Regions from separate parts of the Streptomyces sp. PL-25 genome, predicted to be linked through region 2. Evidence: riboswitches for the same ligand, from Rfam matches in the RefSeq annotation. Region 2 holds a riboswitch; the other holds the start of a gene.

Region 1 (9,257 bases), 5.9 Mb from region 2:
CCGTTCTCGCTGCTCCAGGCGCTGCTGCTGGCCACCGGCCGGCTCGGCCGCGCGGACCGGGAGCCGCCGGACGGCGAGACGACGGAGGGAGGCCGGGGTGAGTGAGCTGATCGCGGCCGGTCTGCTGCTGTTCGCCGCCGCCGCTCTCTTCGACGTCCTGCCGGGGCGGCGAGCGCCGTACGCCGTGCCGTATCTGCTGTGCGCGGCGGGCAGCGGCTGCCTGGCGGCGGTGGGCGCGCTCGCCCTGGGCCGGACGGGGCGCGCCCCGCGCCTGGACCTCGGCGACACTCTGGGGTTCGGCACGGCCGCCCTGCGCGTCGACCGTCTTTCGGGGCTGTTCTGGCTGCTGACGTTCGCCGTCGCCGTCGCCGCCTGTCTCACCGCGGCGGGCTGGGCGTCCGCGCGGCGGCCCGGCCGGGGCCCGGCCGCCTACCACGCCCTGGTCCTCGCCTCCGTGGCCGTGGTGGAGAGCGCGGACAACGTCTTCCTGTTCGTCATGGCCTGGGAGGGCATCACCCTCGGCTTCTATCTGCTGACCGCGGCCGGGCACCGCCGCATCGGTCCGGCCGTGGCGACGTTCGGCTTCGGCAAGGTGTCCGGTGCCGCGCTCCTGCTCGGTCTGCTGACGGGCACCGCCCGCACCGGGGACTTCTCCCTCGCCGGGCTCGCGGAGCTGCCCGCGGGCACCGCGCGTTCGGCCACCTGGGCGCTGCTCGTCCTGGCCTTCGCCGTCAAGACCGGGCTGGTCCCCGTGCAGGTGTGGCTGCCCCGCGGCTACGCCGCCGCGCCCGCGGGACTGCGCCCGGTGCTGGCCGGCGTCGCCGTCAACGCGGGCTTCTACGGTCTGTGGCGCACCTTCGCGCTGCTGGGTCCGCCGCCCGCCTGGCTCGCCGTCACCCTGCTTCTGCTGGCCGCGCTGACCGCGTTCCTCGGCATCGCGCACGCGGCCGTGCAGGCCCGACTTGAGCGGGTCGTCGCCTGGTCCAGCATCGAGAACGCGGGCCTGATCTGCACCGGGTACGCCGTCGCGCTCGTCGGCGCGCTCACGGGCAGCGAACGGCTCACCGCCGCCGGGCTGCTCGCCGCCACGCTCCAGACGATCGCGCACGCGGTCGCCAAGACACTGCTCTTCGCCGGAGCCGCGGCCGTCGAGTCGGACGCCGGTACCGGCGACCTCGAACAGCTGCGCGGCACCGCGCGCCGGCTGCCGTGGGCGGCCGGCGGGCTCGCCGCCGGTGCCGTCACCCTCGCCGGGCTGCCGCCCACCGCGGGCTTCGTCTCGGAGTGGTTCCTGCTGGAGAGCCTCATGCAGCAGTTCCGGTACTCCGCCTTCCCCTACGGACTCGCCCTCGCGGTCGCGGGCGCCCTGATCGCGCTGACCGCGGGTTTCGCCTCGGTCACCTTCGTCCGGATCGTCGGCATGGTCGTCCTCGGCCCCCGGGACGACCGTCCGGCCCGCCGTGCCCCGTGCCGGGCGGACCTGGGGATCGCGGGGCGCGCGGGCGTCCTGCTGCTGGCCCTGGGCGGCCTGGCCGCCGCCGCCCTGACACCGCTTCAGCTACGGGTGATCAGCGCGGGTCTCGAACCGCTGGTGCCGCGGGACGCCACCCTGGGCGCGCTGGTCTCGCCCTGGGTCGTGCAGCCCGTCTTCGCCGGGTTCTCCAGCCTCTCCCCGAGCTGGCTGTGGGTGGTGATGCCGGTGCTGTGCGCGGGCGTCCTGGTGCTGCTGGTGGCGGCCTCGCGCGGCGGGGCCCTGCGGGTGCGGCGGGTGCCGGCGTGGCGTTCGGCGAGCGGCGGTGTGCACGGCGACGATCGGTACACCCCCTTCGGGTACGCCAACCCGACCCGGCGTGTCCTGGGCGCCGTGCTGCGCACCCGCACCCGCGCCACACCCACCGGCATCGCACCCGCCGTCGCCGCGCGACCGGGCACCGGGGACCCTCCGGCACCGGAACCGGAAGGGGAACCGGGACCGGAGGGCGCCGGGCCGGTGCGCACGGCGGCGACCGGAGGCACCCTCGACTACGCGTCCGACGTGGTGGAGGTCGTCGAGGTGTATCTGTACCAGCCGTTCTACCGTCCGCTGCGCGCGCTGGTGGCCGCGGCCAAGCGCCTCCAGTGCGGCCGCCTGGACGCCTATCTGACCTACATGCTGATCGTCCTGGTCGGCGCCCTGGCCCTCGTGGCGGCCCTGTCATGACCGGCCCTGCGGCGGTCGTTCCCGCGGCCCGGCCCGGTGAAGGAGGAAGCCGATGACCGCGTCACCGTTCCACAGGATCCTCGTCGGCTGGGACGCCTCGCCCGCCGCCCGCGCGGCGCTGGCGGCCGCGGTGGCGCTGGCCGGCGACCGGGGCGGCGTCCTGGTGCGCGCCGTGCTCGTACCGTCCGAGCACACCGAGACCGGCGGTGAGCGCACCCGCGACCTCGGCGCCCAGCGCGCCTGGGTGCAGGAGCGCTTCGACCGGGCGTGGCAGGCGCTGCCGCCCTTCGCCGGGCAGCTCCGACTGGACTGGGGCACCGGCACGGACATCGCCGCCGACCTCGTCGCGAGTGCCGCCGAGCACGGCTGCGACCTGATCGTCCTGGGCCGCCACGGCGCGGACAGCCATCTGCGGGCCCGGCCGCTGGGCGACGTGGTGCGGCGGGTGACCGAGCGGGCCGCCCTGCCCGTGCTCGTGGTCCCCGCCGCGGCGCCCCCCGAGGACACCGGGTGAGAACGCCCCCGCACCCGGCACTTCCGAGCAGTACATCAACCGAACGGAGCAACCGCACATGAGCAGGCACACCCGCCCCGGCCTGAAGGTCACCGTCTTCGTGGGCGAGAACGACACCGTGCACCACAAGCCCCTGGCCACCGAGATCGTGCACCGCGCGCACAAGGCCGGCATCGCCGGGGCCAGCGTCTTCCGCGGGGTCGAGGGCTACGGGGCCCACTCCCGCATCCACACCCAGCGCATCCTGTCCCTGAGCGAGGACCTGCCCATGGCGGTCGTCTTCGCCGACTCCCCGGAGAAGGTACGGGCGTTCCTGCCGGAGCTCGACGGGATCGTCTCCGAAGGGGCGGCCATCCTGGAGGAATGCGAACTGGTCCGCTTCACCCCGGACGACCGGTCCGACGCGTAGGCACACCGACAGGACACGCAGGCACTCCGACAAGGACACCGCTCATGCCGATCCGCCGACTGGTCCTCGATGTCGACATGGCCATCAGCGAGCCGAGCCTCACCCATCTGGCGCAGAAGATCGAGAACGTGCCGGGCGTCCAGGCCGTCAACATCTCCGTGACCGAGATCGACGTCGAGACCATCGGGACCGACGTCACCATCGAGGGCGACGCCCTGGACCTGACGGCCATCCAGCGGGCCATCGAGCACGCCGGTGCCGTCGTGCACAGCACCGACGAGGTGGTCGCGGGCGCCTACACACTCGACCGGACCCCCCGCAAGAGATGACCGTCTCCCTCACGAAGGCCGCCGGGGCCGTCCGGCTCCCCCTCGTCCTCGGGATCACCGACGGCCTGCTCAACGCCCTCACCCTCGCCTCCGCCTCCCTCACCGGGTCCGGCACCCCGGTCAGCTGGAGCCTGGCGGTGCGGGTCGGCTGCGCCGCGCTGGTCACCGCCGCCTTCACCGTCATGGTGGCCGACTACGCCGAACGCCGGGCCCATCTCGCGCACATCACCCGGCAGCTCAGCCTCGGCCGCGGCCGGAAGATGGCCGCCACGCACCTGGGGCGGCTCGCCCTGCTGCGGTCCTGGCGCGCCGCGCTCGTCGCCTGTGTGTCCAGCTTCGCCGGGGCCGCGCTGCCGCTCGCGCTGGGCGCGGTCCTGCCCGGCCCGCCGTGGATCGTCGTGGCACTCGCCGTCCTCGCCCTGTCCTGCCTCGGCGCCATGCTCGCCCGTCTCCTGACCGCCCGCCCCGTCCTGTGGGCGCTGGCCATGGCGGCGGGCGGCGTCGCGACCACCTGGGTCGGCATCCGGCTGCGCATCGCGTGACCGGCCGGGCCGCGCGCGGGGTCCGCCGGACCGCGCGGAGGACTTGCGGACGGACCGGGGACGTACGCCACAATAGGAGGGCATCGCCATGGCGATGGGGCTCGCCACAACCGCAGGACCTCCTGCTGATGGCCTCTACCGGTAACACCCGCACATCATCTGCGAGGAGATCGGCATGAGGATGCCCGACGATGTCCTGCTGCGCTGCTCCGCCGTCGTCTTCCGGGGCGAGTCGGTGCTGCTCGTCCACCGCACCGCCCGGGGCGCGGACGACTGGGTGCTGCCCGGCGGCACCCCCCGCGCGGGCGAGAGCATGGTGGCCTGCGCCCGCCGCGAGACCCGCGAGGAGACCGGCCTCGCGGTGGAACCGGCCCGGGTCGCGTTCGTCCTGGAGGCCGTCGACCCGGACACCGGGCGGCGGACCGTGGACCTGGTGTTCACCGCAGACGGCGCGCCCGGCCAGACGCCCTCCTCCCGTGAGGAGGGCATGACGGCCGAATTCGTGGCGTTCTCCCGGCTGCGCGCTCTCGACATGAAGCCGCCGCTGGCGGGCCATCTGCCGGGCCTCTTCCACCGGGGCGGGCGCCGGTACGCGCCCTACCTGGGCAACCTGTGGCGCCCGCGGAACGGCACGCGGGTCACCCGCGCCCTGTCGGCGCCGCCCCCGCTCCCCCCGTTCCGTTCCCGGTGACGTCCGGACGGGGCTGAGCGCGCCATGGCCGCGGAGCGGCGGGGCCGTCCGGCGCCGACGGGGCGCGCGGACCCGTCCCGCATACGGCCGCTGCCCGGCGGGGCCGGACTGCGGGTGGTGGCCAACCCGGCCGCCACCGGCGCGGAGCGCGCCCTCGCCGAGCTGCGGAGCCTGCTGCCCCGGGCCCGCCCGGTCACCGTCCGCTCCCCCGGCGGCCTGCCCGCCGCCCTGGAGGCGGCCGCCCGGTCGGCGGCCGAGGCGGGCGGGGCGCTGGGGGTGGTCGGCGGCGACGGCTCGGTCAACGCGGCGGCCCGCGCCGCGCTGCGCCACGGCCTCCCGCTCGCCGTCTTCCCCGGCGGCGCGCTCGACCACTTCGCCGCCGCGGCCGGTCTGCGCTCCGTCTCCGTGGCGGCCACCGCCGTGGAAGAGGGCCGGGGAGCGGCCGTCGACGTGGCCCTGATCGGCACGCCGGGCGCCCACCGGCCGCCCCGGGTGTTCCTGAACACCTTCGCCCTGGGCGCCTACGCCGATCTGGTCCGCTTCCGGGAACTGGTCCGCCCCCGCTGCGGACGGCGGGCCGCCACCGCGCTGGCGCTGCCCTTCGCGAGCGGCACCGCCCGGCCCTTCGCGCTGCGCCTGGACGGCACGCCACGCCGCCTCTGGCTGCTCTTCGCGGGAAACGGCGTGTACCGGCAGCACTCCCTGCACGCCCTGCCGACGCGCGAGCGGCTGTCGGACGGCCTGCTCGACGTGCGGCTGCTCGACGCGGACGCCGGGCAGCGGCACGGCCGGCTGGTCGCCCTGCTGGCCGAGGCGGTCGACGCACCGCACGCGCTCGCCCTTCCCGAACAGCACGTCGTGCCCCGGCTGCGGCTGGCCGGTCTGCGCGGCCTGACCTACGCCTACGACGGCGAGGCGGCCGCCGCCCCCGACACACTGACCCTGACGGCGGCGCCCGCCGCCCTGCTCCTGTACCGTCCGGTGCCCTCGAAGTGACCGTACGGCCGGGCGACGCGGGCCCGGAGCCGCGCTATGTCCCGGTCGCCTCGTGCACGCCGACACCGATCAGCACGGCGGCGGCGACGGCGGGCGACCAGGCGCCGACGACCCTGGCGGCCACCCCGGTCCCCAGTCTGTTGCCGAGCCAGATCATCGCGTAGCCCCAGAACGTGACGGCCGCGGCGACGCCCCACAGCGGGACCGCCGCCGAGACCGTGGCCCCGAAGCCGTTGGCGACATTGGTGAACGACAGGCCGACACCGAGCAGCAGGCCCTGGCGCGGGCCGGGGGGTGCGGACACCGGCGGTGCGGTGCGGTGGACGCGGCGGGGCCGTACGTACATCTGGTACAGGTAGAGGAGCGCCACCGACACGAGCACCCCGCACGCGACCAGGCCGGCGGCGGCCGGGGGCACCCGGCGGGAGACGAGGTCTCCGCCGTACGCGCCCAACAGAACGCTGGCCAGGCCGACCGTGTTGACGAGCGCGTTGATCCGGTGCGGGAACCTGATCCCGGCGACGCCGTAGGCGAGGCCCACCCCCCAGTTGTCGAAGTTGGCGGCCAGGCCGATCAGATCGGCCGTGACCGCGGTGCGCAGCCAGTCCATGGGCGTCCCGTTCCGCGCTCGTCGAGGAGTGCCGCGCCCACCGGAGCCGCCGGCCGCTCGCCGAAGACGCGCGCGTACAGATCGGCGCCGTGGGCGGTGGGCTCGGGCGGGCCCTCGACCAGCCGGTGGGTGCGGCGGCCGTCGGGGGTGCGCTCGGCGCGCAGGAACACGGTGCCGGCGCCGTGCGGGCGGTGTGTGTACAGGCCGTGGGACAGCTCGTACAGATGGGTGACGCACACCGCCTTCACCCCCGCCTCGGTCAGGGCGCGCAGGATCTGCCGGTTGATCTCCGCGCCCTCCCGCTCGTCGGTGGCGGCGAACGACTCGTTGAACAGGACGAGGCCGCGCGCGGTGAGGCGGTCGGCGATGCCGCTCATCCGCGCCAGCTCCTCGTCCAGTTTGCCGCTGACCATGTCCGGGTCCTCCTCCCGCCGGAAGTGGGTGAACACCTGGTCGCGCGGGTCGGCGGCAAAGGAGTCGGCGGCGGCGAACATGCCGCTCTGCGCCATGAGATGGGCCAGTCCCACGGCACGCAGGAAGGTGGACTTGCCGCCCTCGTTGGCCCCCGTGACCACCAGCAGCCGGGCCCCGTCCGCGTCCACGTCGCTGCCGACGACGGGCCCGGCGCCGCGCAGCGCGAGACACACGTCGTACAGGCCGCGGCAGGTGAGGACCGGTGTGCCCGGTGCCGCGGGATCGGGGCGGCACACCGGCGCGCCCCGGGCGGCGAGCACCGCGCGCAGGTTGAGGCAGCCCGTGCAGAAGCCCAGTTCGCGGCGGAGCGCGGTGAAGAAGGCCAGGATGTGGTCGCAGGAGCGGGCCAGCGCGTCGGCGGCGAGGTCGAGGCCACGCCCACGCAGCTCGCCGAGCGCCCTGGCCCCGGCTTCGTCGCGTTCGGGCAGGTGGTACGTGTACGCCGGGGGCCCGGAGGAGGTGAACAGGTCGCGCCAGCCGCGCTTGTGCGGCGGTTCGCGCAGCACGTACCCCGCGCCCCGGCAGCCACTGGTCGGCCGGGCGCTGACCAGGACACCGCCGCGGAAGCGCAGCCGCTCGGCGTGGCCGCGCAGCCGGGTGAGGCAGTCGTCGTCGAGTTCGGTGGCCAGCATGGCGAAGAACCGGCGGAACCCGGCGGAGCGGAACTCCCCGGCACGGGTGTCGGCCAGGTGCCGCAGCCGCTGGAGGAGTTCGAGGAACAGAGCGAGGACGTCCAGCGAGCGGGCGAGGGACGCCTCGGGGGAGCGTACGAAGCTGCCGAAGACGCGCTTCTCGCGGGCCAGGGCCTCGGTGGCCAGGGCGTACAGCTCGCGGACCGTCTCCGGTTGCCGCAGGCAGTCGGCCAGGACGTCCTGCCGGTAGCGGATCTCCTCCGGGTCGGTGAGCGGGGACATCATGACCCGGCGGGCGCATTCGTACAGGAAGGCGTCGCCGTCGGCCATCGCCGCGTACAGCGTCCCGAGGTCCAGGTCCCGCGTCAGGTCGTCCTCCTGCGGGCCGGGCGCGGTGTCCCAGGCCGGGTCGCGGTCGCGGTGCAGGAGCCGCGCCCTCACGGCCGGATCCTGGCGCGCAGGCGGTCGTGGGTGAGCCCGTGGCGTTCGGCGACGGCGACGGCGTGGGAGAGGCCGTCGGCGGGGCCGCGTCCGATGCGGAAGGTGCGCACGGCCGGGTCGGCGGGGTCGACGGCGGCGACCATGCTGACGGTGGCCTCGCCCAGCCTGGACAGTTCGTCGACGAAGGTGACGCAGACGCCGATCAGGCCGCGGTCGATGAACTGTTCGAGGGTGCGAGCGCCGAGCAGCACGGCGTCGTCGAGGGTGGTGGAGGTGAACACCTCGTTGAGGACGACGACGCCGCCCGGTGCCGCCCGCTCCAGGACGGCGTGCACGCGGAGGAGGTCGTCGTACAGCTTTCCGCCGGGGTCGTCGAGGCGCTCGCCGTGCTCGAAGTGGGTGAACAGCCCGTCGCACAGCAGGAGCCGGGCCCGCCGCGCGGGGACCGGGCAGCCGAGCGCGGCCAGGTGGTGCAGCTGTCCGAACGCACGGGCAAACGTCGTCTTGCCGCCCTGGTTCGGCCCCGACACGACGAGGAACCGCTCCGGCCCGCTCAGCCGGAAATCGTTGAGCACCGACTCGGCCCCCTCCCGGACGAGCTTGTCCGCGAGCACGAGGTCGAACATCCCCTCCGCGGCGAGCTCCCGGTCGCCCTTCGCACCCTCCAGCACCTCGGGCAGGCAGAACGGCAGCCCGGCCCGCTCCAGCGGCGCGGTGAACGCCCGGTAGGCCAGATAGAACTGGATCTCGCGCTCGAAGGCCGTGATCCCCGGGTCGAGGAAGTCCGCGTGCCGCTCGCGGAACCGCTCCAGCTCCGCGAAGACGTCCGGGTACAGCAGGGCGACCCGGTCCAGGACGGCTTCCTCGACATGGTTCATCACCTCGTCCGAGCGGAAGCGGGACCGGTGGTCCTTCGCCTCCCCCTGCCGGAACCGCTCGAAGTCGGCGAGGACCTCGGCGCCGTAGTCCCCCTGCCCCTCGTAGGCGCTCACCCTGACCCGTCCCGGGGTGATGAGCAGGCAGTAGTGGACGTCGTCCAGCTGTTCCTGAAGGCGGCGCGCGTCCCGAACGAGTGCGGTGAAGGCGGCGGAGGCGACGTAGGAACCGGCGTACGCGGCGATCGCTCCCAGGGCCGGGGAGCGCGGTGCGGCGCGGGCCAGGTCCCTGGCGAGCCCCGCGCACGCCGCGGTGTAGGCGTGCACCGCCTCCAGCGACCAGTCCGCCGCCTGGTAGCGGTGGCGCATCGCGCCGGCGCGCCGGAGCCGGTCCCGCACCTCGCGCATCCGCTCGCCGAAGCCGTCGAGCCGGTCGGCGAGAGCGGGCAGCTCCGCCAGGTCCCGGAAGACGGCCTGCCGGTGGCCGACCGTACGGAGGTCCCCCGGCCGCGCCCGGAAGAACGGCGCGAGACCGTAGGCGGGA
Region 2 (9,257 bases):
GCTGCGGCGCACCTTGTAGCGGCGGTGCAGGGCGTTGGACTCCAGGTAGTCCGCGACGATCGCGTCCCGCTCCACGCCCAGCGCCAGCAGCGTCACGGCTATCGAAAGACCGGCGCGGTCCTTGCCCGCCGCGCAGTGCATCAGGGCCGGGACGCTGTCCTCGGCGAGCGCGTGCAGCACCTGGGAGTGCTCGGCGGTGCGCTCCGTGACCATCGTGCGGTACGAGGCGATCATCCGGTCCGCGCCCTTGCCGCCGTCCAGGATCGCCCGCAGCTGGTCGAGGTCGCCGTCGCGGACCATCTTCCAGAACTCGGCGCCGTCGGCGGGGTCGCTCAGCGGCAGGTTCACATTGCGCACCCCGGGCAGCGCGACGTCCGGCCCTTCGAGCTTCTGGTCGGCCGCGTTGCGGAAGTCGAAGACGGTGTGCAGGCCCAGCGAGGCGAGGAAGGCGGTGTCCTGCTCGGTGGCGTGCGCCAGGTGGCCGCTGCGGAACAGCACCCCGTGCCGCACCCGCCGCCCGTCCACGGTCGGCAGCCCGCCCACGTCGCGGAAGTTGCGGACTCCGGTCAGCTCCGGCTCGGTCGACGGCACCTGCTGCGTCACGGGGGCTCCTCCCTGTCCGGCCCGCCTTCGCGGCTCGTCGGCGGGCGCGGTCCCGACGATACGACATGCCCGCCCGGGGCGGCAGCGCCGTCGTACCGCCTCGTACGGCGGGCGTATTCCCGGCTCGGCGATGATGTCGAAGTGGCCTTTCTCACCGACCGTCAACCCCTGCCTACGGTCGCGTAAGTCACATCGGAAGGTGAATCATGGGCCGACGTGGCAGACGATTCGAAGAGTGACAGCAGATCAGTGATCGGGTCGTACGTGGCGGTGGGGGACAGCTTCACCGAGGGCGTCGGAGACCTTGGACCCGACGGAGCGTTCGTCGGCTGGGCCGACCGGCTCGCCGTGCTGCTCGCCGACCGGCGACCCGAGGGCGACTTCCGGTACACCAACCTCGCCGTGCGCGGGAAACTGCTCGACCAGATCGTGGCGGACCAGGTGCCGCGGGCGGCCTCACTCGCCCCCGACCTGATCTCCTTCTGCGCGGGCGGCAACGACATCATCCGGCCCGGCACCGACCCGGACGACGTGGCCGAACGGTTCGAGAAGGCGGTCGCCCGGCTCACCGGGGCGGCCGGCACCGTCCTGGTCACCACCGGCTTCGACACCCGCGGCGTACCCCTGCTCAAACACCTGCGCGGCAAGATCGCCACATACAACGGGCATGTGCGCGCCGTCGCCGACCGCTACGGCTGCCCCGTGCTCGACCTGTGGTCGCTCAGGACCGTCCAGGACCGGCGGGCCTGGGACCACGACCGGCTGCACCTCTCGCCCGAGGGGCACACCCGCGTCGCGCTGCGCGCCGGGCAGGTCCTCGGCGTCGACGTACCGGCCGACCCGGACCAGCCCTGGCCTCCGCTGCCGCCGCGCGGCACGCTGGAGGTCCGCCGCGACGACGTCCACTGGGCCCGCGAGTACCTGGTCCCGTGGATCGGCCGCCGTCTGCGGGGCGAGTCCTCGGGGGACGCGGTGACGGCCAAGGGCACGCTGTCCCCGGACGACATCAGGACGCGGATCGCGTCGGTGGCCTGAGGCGCGCTGACCGGGACCCGCCGCGCGCGGGCCCCGGCCACCGGCCCCGCGCACCCGCCGGAGTCCGGCAGGGCATCGGGCGCGCTCACCGGGCCGCGATGGTCAACGCCTCCCGGTCCAGGCCCAGTTCGCGGGCCAGGGCCTCGTCGACCCATTCCAGCGCCCGGGTCCGGGACAGCGTGCCCCCGTAGCAGGTCAGCTGTACGGCGAGACCGTCCAGATAGGCCGTCAGCCGCAGGGCGGTACCGGCCGGGTCGGGGCAGCGGAACTCGCCCGCCGCCACCCCCTCGGCCACGACCGCCGTGAGCGCCGCCTTCCAGCGCCGGTCCAGGTCCCGGGTGACCTCCCGCAGCGCGGGCTCGCGCACCGCGGCGGCCCAGCCCTCGATCCACAGCCGCCAGCCCTTGGCGCTGCCCGTCGGCGCGTACCAGCGCACCGCCGCCCGCAGCCTGCGCACCGCCGTCGTACGCCGTCCGAGCAGCGCGCGCAGCCGCGCCAGGTCGTCCTCGGCGGCGCGCGCGAACGCGGCGGCCAGCAGGTTCTCCTTGGTCGAGAAGTGGTAGAGCACCAGCGCGTTGCTCACCCCGAGGACCGCGGCCACGTCGGCGATCCGCACCGCCGCCACACCACGCGCCTCGATCTGCCCGATGGCGGCCCGCAGCAACTCCTCGCGCCGCTCCGCCACGCTCAACCGCACTCTCGCCACGCGAGTCACCCTAATGGGTCTTGCCTCTCAGACAAGATCTGTGCCAGGCGCCCGTCGGGGGCGGCGCGGGGCGGCCCGGGAACGGCGCGGCGGCCCCTTCATAATGGACCACCTGAGCGACCCCACCTGGAGGTAACGTGGCCGGCTTCCGTCCCTCGATTCCCGGGCTGAACGCCCTGCGGCCCGAGGCCTTCGGCGTGGACCCCGGCGGTGCGCGCATGGCGCGGATCCGCCGCTCCCCGCATTTCAAGGACGGCGTCTTCCAGAACCCGGGAGGCCCGGCGAGCATCCGGCCCTCGGGCTCGATGCTGGACTTCGCCAAGCACTACTTCGACAAGGACGAGCGGGTCCGGCGCTCGCCCCGGGGCAACATCCCGGTGCACGCCACCACCTTCGCGGACCTGGCCCGCCCCGCGGCCAGCGGTCTGCGCCTGACCTGGCTGGGGCACTCCAGCGTGCTCGTGGAGATCGACGGGCACCGGGTGCTCTTCGACCCGGTGTGGGGCGAGCGCTGTTCGCCGTTCCCCTTCGCGGGCCCCCGCAGGCTGCACCCCGTGCCCCTGCCGCTGGCCGCGCTCGGCCCGGTCGACGTGGTCGTCATCTCCCACGACCACTACGACCACCTGGACCTGCCCACCATCAAGGCGCTGGCCGCCACGGACACCCTCTTCGCGGTGCCGCTCGGCGTCGGCGCCCACCTCGAACACTGGGGCGTCGCCGCCGACCGGCTGCGCGAACTGGACTGGCACGAGGCGACCAAGGTCGGCGGACTGACCCTGACCGCCACCCCCGCCCGGCACTTCTGCGGCCGCGGCCTGCGCAACACCCAGCACACCCTGTGGGCCTCCTGGGTCGTCGCCGGTGACGAGCACCGCGTCTACCACAGCGGCGACACCGGCTACTTCGACGGCTTCCGGGACATCGGCGCCGACCACGGTCCCTTCGACGCCACGATGATCCAGCTCGGCGCGTACTCCGACTTCTGGCCCGAGGGCCAGCCGGACGCCGGGCCGCTGCCGGGCGCCTGGCCGGACATCCACATGAACCCCACCCAGGGCGTGCAGAGCCACCTCGATCTGCAACAGGGCCGGGCCGAGGGCGTCATGCTGCCCATCCACTGGGGGACGTTCAACCTCGCCCTGCACCCCTGGTCGGAACCGGCGGAGTGGGCGCTGGCCGCGGCGGACGCGGTCGGCCAGGCACTGGCCCTGCCCATCCCGGGCCGCCCCTTCGAACCGGCCGGTGAGCTGCCCGCGCTCCCGTGGTGGCGCGACGTGTCCCAGTCCGCTCGCGCCCGCAGGTGGCCGGCGCCCGAACTGGGCCTGAGGACCGCCCGCGGCCTCGACCTGCTGGCCGAGGACTGAACGAGGGCCGGCCACCCGCCGCACCCTCGCGGCCTCCGCCGCGCCCTGCTGTCAGGTGTGTGCCCGCCCGGCCTCCGGGACGTCCTTCACGAACACGATCCCGTCGGTCCGGGCCAGGTGCGCCGGGTCGAGCGGGGCGTAGCCGTGGTACGGCGACTGCCGGGGGACGGGCGGGGTGCCGCCCGCGAGGGCGGCCGCCAGGCCGCGCGCGTCGACGACACGGGGACCGTCGGCTCCCGGGAGGGCGTACAGGATCCCTTCGAGGGTGTCCGGCGGCGGGACGTCCACGCCCCGGTGGCGGAGCGTGCCGAGGGCGGTGGCCAGGAACGCGTACCGCTCGCCCAGGCGGGCGCCCACCAGCGCGCCCGCGCTCCACCACCGCACAGGAGTGCCGTCCATGCGGATGGTGCTCTGCGCCCGCTGGAGATGGCCGTTGTGGGCGTGGACCAGGACCGGGCCGCGTTCGGCGAGGGCCAGCAGGTTGGCCGCCATCATCCGGTCCCGCAGGGCCACCAGCCAGGTCATCCGGGCCGGTGAGGTGTCGGCCGTCCGGGAGTGGTAGCGCAGCAGCCCGGCGGCGGTACGCCCGTACAGGCGCGCCCGTTCCAGCTCCGGTGGCGCGGCCGCCTCCATGAGCTGCGGTGTCTGGGTGTCGAGCAGCGTCACCAGGTCGTCGGCGATCAGCCGGAGCCGCGCGGCCTCGGCCGAGCGCCCCACCGACCGGGCCGGGTCCCGCATCGCGGCCGGTTCGCTCCAGCGGCCGTCGGCGCCGAGCAGCCGGTCCAGCTCCGGCGCGGCGCACGGAAGCAGACCGGCGTCCACCCGGGCGGCGAGAAAGGCGTGCAGCGCGGTCAGGGCGTGCCGGGGGCTCTCGGCGCCGGTCATCTCCAGCGGGCCGTCGATCCCGGCGAAGCGCACCCGCTCGGACAGCGGTCGCCCCTCGTTGAACTCCCGCATCCAGCGCATCAGTTCACGGTTGGGCGCCGACACGTTGAACCACTCGTGACTGAAGCCGCGCTCCATCACCTCGTCCAGGGAGCCCCTGCCCCAGGTGACGTAGTCGTCCACGGCCAGGCCCCGCAGGCAGTCGCTCTCGATCGCGATGGTGCGGTACCCCTCTTCCTCGACGAGTTGCCGGAACAGCGCGTCGCGCGGTGCGAGGAGCGCGTCCTCGCCGTGAGTGGGCTCGCCCAGGGCGAGGATCCGGGGCCGGGACGGGAGCAGCCGCAGCACGGCGGCGGCGTCCACGGCATGGGCGGTGTTCCTGATACCGGTAGCCATGCCTTCAACGCTATCGTTGAACCCTCGGTGGACACTTTTTTCGACCTCTCCCTTCGAAAGCCCCGGAAAACGGCAGGATCATGGAGTCCGACCCTCAAAGCACCCGACGGCTCAGGCCGGTCGACGTGGCCCGCGCGCACGGGGTGTCCACCCAGGCGGTCAGGAACTACGAGGAGGCCGGCATCCTCCCGGCCGCCGCCCGTACCGAGCACGGCTACCGCGCCTACACCCCGCTGCACGCGCGCGCCCTGCGCGCGTTCCTCGCCCTGGTGCCCGGCCACGGCCACCGCACGGCGGTCGCGGTGATGCGGGCGGTCGGCGAGGGCGCGGTGGAGGAGGCACTGCGCCTGATCGACGAGAGCCACGCCCAGCTCCTGGAGGACCGGCGGACCCTTGAGTCGGTCGAACTGGCCCTCCAGGGCCTCCAATCGCCCGCAGCGCGCGGTTCCGGCGCGGTGCCCCGGCCCGGCCGGACGCCCGCCCCCGGTCCGCCGGCCCGGTCCTCGGGCGGGTCCTCGGGCGGCTTCATCGGACCGCTGGCCGGGCAGCTCGGCATCCGCCCCGCGACCCTGCGCAAGTGGGAGCGCGCCGGGCTGGTCCGCCCGCGCCGCGATCCGCGCACCGGCTACCGGGTGTACGACGAGGCCGCCGTGCGCGACGCCCGGCTGGTGCACCAGCTCAGGCGCGGCGGCCATCCGCTGGAGCGGATCGGCCCGTTGATCGAACGGGTCCGCACGGCGGGCGGCCCCGAGCCGCTGGAGGCCACCCTGCGCGACTGGCGGGACCGCCTCAGCGCCCGCGGGCGCGCGCTGCTGGCCGGGGCCGCCGAACTGGACGCGTATCTGCGCGAGCGCGGCTGAAGGGCGCCGCTGTCGCGCGGCTGGGGTGAGGGGTGCGCTGGCCGGGACACGGCGCACCCCTCACCGGTGCCCTTCTCGCGACCGGGGCGCGCGGGTGTGCGCCTCGGAGGGACCCGCGCTGAAGGGCGGTCGGGACGGGTGCCGGGGAGACCGGTCACCCGCTGCGTTCCGCGGCGAGGCAGGTGCGGCACACCATCCGCCGCGCGGCACGCGGCTTGGTGGCCAGACCGGCCCCGGTCAGGTCGTGCAGCGTCTGCGGGGTGGGCCGCCCGTGGCTGCGGCAGATGCCCGCGCCGCACGTACGGCAGACGGCGACGGCGACCGTCGTGACGTCGAGTTCCTGGCAGTCGAAGCAGATCATCGCGCCGCTCCGTCCCGGCCGGGGCCGGACGGGGGCCGCGCACACGGCGGGCAGGCCGGGCGGGGGCGGTGCGGGGGAGTGGGTCCGTGAGCGGCCACGGACGACGGCGAGGCGTCCACGTGCGTACCTCCCGAGGGCATGCGTCCTGACGTCGGTCAGGAACCATCAGCCCGGAGGAGGGCGGTTCGGACCGGGGAACGGCCCAGGCGGGATCCATCGCCGAGTCCGAGTGAACCGGTCCGGGCGGCGCCGGTCAAGGCCGCCGCCGCCATCGGTGTCCCGGTCCCGCGGCGCGGGCCTATTCCAGACAGCCCGTGAGACGCGCGTACGCCTGCCGGGCCTGGGTCAGGAACTCCTCGGCGGCCGGGGGGTCTTCGCACTCCTCGACCCGCCAGTGGTGCGCCGGGTCGAGCCGGTGCAGCACGGTGGCGAGGGTGCCCTCGTCCGCGTGCCAGGCACGCAGCGCCCGTACGCCGGTGAGGGCGGCGAAGTTGGCGTCGTGCGCCGGTACGCACATCAGCTCCGGGCACGGACGGCCGTCCCTGAGCGCGTGCACCAGCGCGACCGGCCGGGCCCGCACGGTCCGGCCCGGCAGCGCCGGTTCCTCCATCAGCAGCAGGACGGCGGTCGGCTCGCCGTCCTCGGTGAGGGTGCCGTCGATCCGTCCGGCGCCGACCGGGTAGCCGGTCACGCGGGTCGAGCCCGCGGCGGCCAGATCGTGTCCGTCCGATCCGTCGTGCGGTGCGAACGGCGATCCGACCGTCGCCGCCACCATGACCATGATCTCCATCGCAGGCTCCTCCCGTGGTACGGCGGTCCGCGTAGAGGCCATCAGCACGGCGGTGCGTGCGGTCAAGGGCGAGCCCCATCGCCCCGGCACGTTCATTCTCCCCGGCCCGAATGCCGGATATGCCTGCCATGTCCACCTGATGCCCCAGGCCGCCGGGGCGGGCTGGCTCGGGCTGGCGCGCGGGCGCCCGCTGTGGGCACCATGGACGGAGACGGGCGATGAGGCTCGCCCTTGACCGCACATTCCCGTGCTGATGGCCTCTGTGAACGACGGCCGCCCGCCCCGGCGGCCCGGTTACGGAGGCATCGCGGATGTACGCGTACACGATGCGCAACGTGCGGATGGTCCACGGCGACAAGGCCGTCCTGGACGACGTCACCCTCTCCTTCCGGCCCGGCGCCAAGATCGGCGTGGTCGGCCCCAACGGCATGGGCAAGTCCACCCTCCTGCGGATCATGGCGGGACTCGAACGGCCCGCGCGCGGGCAGGCGGCCCCGGCCCCGGACACCCGCGTCGGCATCCTGGAGCAGGAACCCCGGCTCGACGACGCGGCCACCGTCCGGGACAACGTCGAGGAGGGCGTCGCGGACGTCCGGGACATGCTGCGCCGCTACGAGGAGGTCACCGCGCGCCTCGGCCGGGCCGGAGAACCGGAGGCACAGGACCTCCTGGACGAACTCGGCGCGCTCCAGGAGGCCCTGGACCACGCGGGCGCCTGGGACCTCGACTCCCGGCTGGAGCAGGCCATGGACGCCCTGCGCTGCCCGCCGCCCGGCACCCCGGTCCGCGGACTGTCGGGCGGCGAGCGCCGCCGGGTCGCGCTGTGCCGGCTGCTGCTGTCCCAGCCGGACCTGCTGCTCCTGGACGAGCCGACCAACCACCTGGACGCCGAGTCCGTGGCCTGGCTGGAACAGCACCTGGCCGACTATCCCGGCACGGTCGTCGCGGTCACCCACGACCGGTACTTCCTGGACAACGTCGCCCGCCGGATCCTGGAGATCGACCGCGGCCGCGTCCACCCCTACGAGGGGAACTACTCCACCTACCTGGAGACCAAGGCCGCCCGCCTCCAGGTGGAGGGCCGCAAGGACGCCAAGCGGCAGAAGCGGCTCGCCGAGGAACTGGCCTGGGTGCGCGCGGGCGCCAAGGGCCGGCAGGCCGCCTCCAAGGCACGCGTGCAGCGCTACGAGGAACTGGCGAGCGAGGCCGCGCGCCGCCGCGAACCGGACTTCGAGGAGATCCGGATCCCGCCGGGCCCGCGTCTGGGCAGCCTCGTCCTGGAGGCCGACCACCTCACCAAGGGCCACGGCGGCCGGCTGCTGATGGAGGACCTGTCCTTCTCGCTGCCGCGCGGCGGCCTCGTCGGCGTGATCGGCCCCAACGGCGTGGGCAAGACGACGCTCTTCAGGATGATCGTCGGCGAGGAGCGGCCCGACAGCGGGACCCTGCGCCTGGGCGGCACGGTCCGCGTCTCCTACGCCGACCAGGACCGCGCCGGGCTCGACCCGGCCGCCAGCGTGTGGGAGGCGGTCTCCGGCGGCCGGGAGCACCTGCGCGTCGGCGGTGTGGAACTGCCCTCGCGCGCCTATGTCGCCACCTTCGGCTTCAAGGGCGCCGACCAGCAGAAGCCCGTCGGCCTGATGTCCGGCGGCGAGCGCAACCGGCTCAACCTGGCGCTCACCCTCCAGCAGGGCGGCAACCTGCTGCTGCTGGACGAGCCGACCAACGACCTCGACGTGGAGACCCTGGCCTCGCTGGAACACGCGCTGCTCGCCTTCCCCGGCTGCGCCGTGATCAGCGCGCACGACCGGTGGTTCCTGGACCGCGTCGCCACCCATGTGCTCGCCTGGGAGGGCGGCGCCCACTGGTTCTGGTTCGAGGGCAACTTCGCCGACTACGAGGCCGGCAAGCGGCAGCGGCTCGGCGAGGAGGCCGCCCGCCCGCACCCGGTCACGCACCGGCGGCTGGTCCGCGGCTGACCGCCCGACAGGAGCACCGCGCCATGACAGAACTCGACCGGGCGGCGGTGGCGGCCCTGCGCACGGCCCGCGTCACCGTCGTCAACGCCGAGTGGCACCTGCGCGAGGAACAGGCCCTCGGCCGGCTCGCCCGGACCGGCGGCCTGGCCTGCACCCCGCTCTTCCCCGGCCACTTCGTCATCCAGGTCGTCGCGATCGGCGGACGGCCGCTCGGCCGCGCCCGCCACCACCGCGACGGCCGCCGCGCCCGCTGGGTCGCCGTCCCCGCGGGCACCGCG

What was found. A riboswitch is a leader RNA that binds a small molecule or an ion and turns the genes downstream of it on or off. The one in region 2 is predicted to bind fluoride.
Region 1: it holds a riboswitch for fluoride, as region 2 does, so the genes downstream of both, R4Z62_RS02980 (NUDIX hydrolase) here and R4Z62_RS29360 (inorganic diphosphatase) in region 2, are expected to answer to the same signal.

The regions. Positions count from the first base shown of each region.
Region 1 is NZ_CP136997.1:687,816-697,072, forward strand. Features, by position in the region: gene R4Z62_RS02950 (NADH-quinone oxidoreductase subunit B family protein) at 1-105, shown strand, start outside; gene R4Z62_RS02955 (proton-conducting transporter transmembrane domain-containing protein) at 98-2,200, shown strand; gene R4Z62_RS02960 (universal stress protein) at 2,253-2,714, shown strand; gene R4Z62_RS02965 (DUF190 domain-containing protein) at 2,773-3,123, shown strand; gene R4Z62_RS02970 (DUF211 domain-containing protein) at 3,168-3,452, shown strand; gene R4Z62_RS02975 (hypothetical protein) at 3,449-3,994, shown strand; fluoride riboswitch at 4,076-4,139, shown strand; gene R4Z62_RS02980 (NUDIX hydrolase) at 4,170-4,685, shown strand; gene R4Z62_RS02985 (diacylglycerol/lipid kinase family protein) at 4,710-5,681, shown strand; gene R4Z62_RS02990 (manganese efflux pump MntP) at 5,716-6,291, opposite strand; gene R4Z62_RS02995 (MutS-related protein) at 6,255-7,838, opposite strand; gene R4Z62_RS03000 (MutS-related protein) at 7,835-9,257, opposite strand, start outside.
Region 2 is NZ_CP136997.1:6,597,280-6,606,536, forward strand. Features, by position in the region: gene R4Z62_RS29325 (tyrosine-protein phosphatase) at 1-603, opposite strand, end outside; gene R4Z62_RS29330 (SGNH/GDSL hydrolase family protein) at 853-1,638, shown strand; gene R4Z62_RS29335 (TetR/AcrR family transcriptional regulator) at 1,724-2,344, opposite strand; gene R4Z62_RS29340 (MBL fold metallo-hydrolase) at 2,482-3,708, shown strand; gene R4Z62_RS29345 (erythromycin esterase family protein) at 3,760-4,989, opposite strand; gene R4Z62_RS29350 (TioE family transcriptional regulator) at 5,070-5,849, shown strand; gene R4Z62_RS29355 (DUF2180 family protein) at 6,004-6,210, opposite strand; fluoride riboswitch at 6,360-6,440, opposite strand; gene R4Z62_RS29360 (inorganic diphosphatase) at 6,509-7,000, opposite strand; fluoride riboswitch at 7,026-7,092, opposite strand; fluoride riboswitch at 7,206-7,270, shown strand; gene ettA (energy-dependent translational throttle protein EttA) at 7,312-8,979, shown strand; gene R4Z62_RS29370 (hypothetical protein) at 9,003-9,257, shown strand, end outside.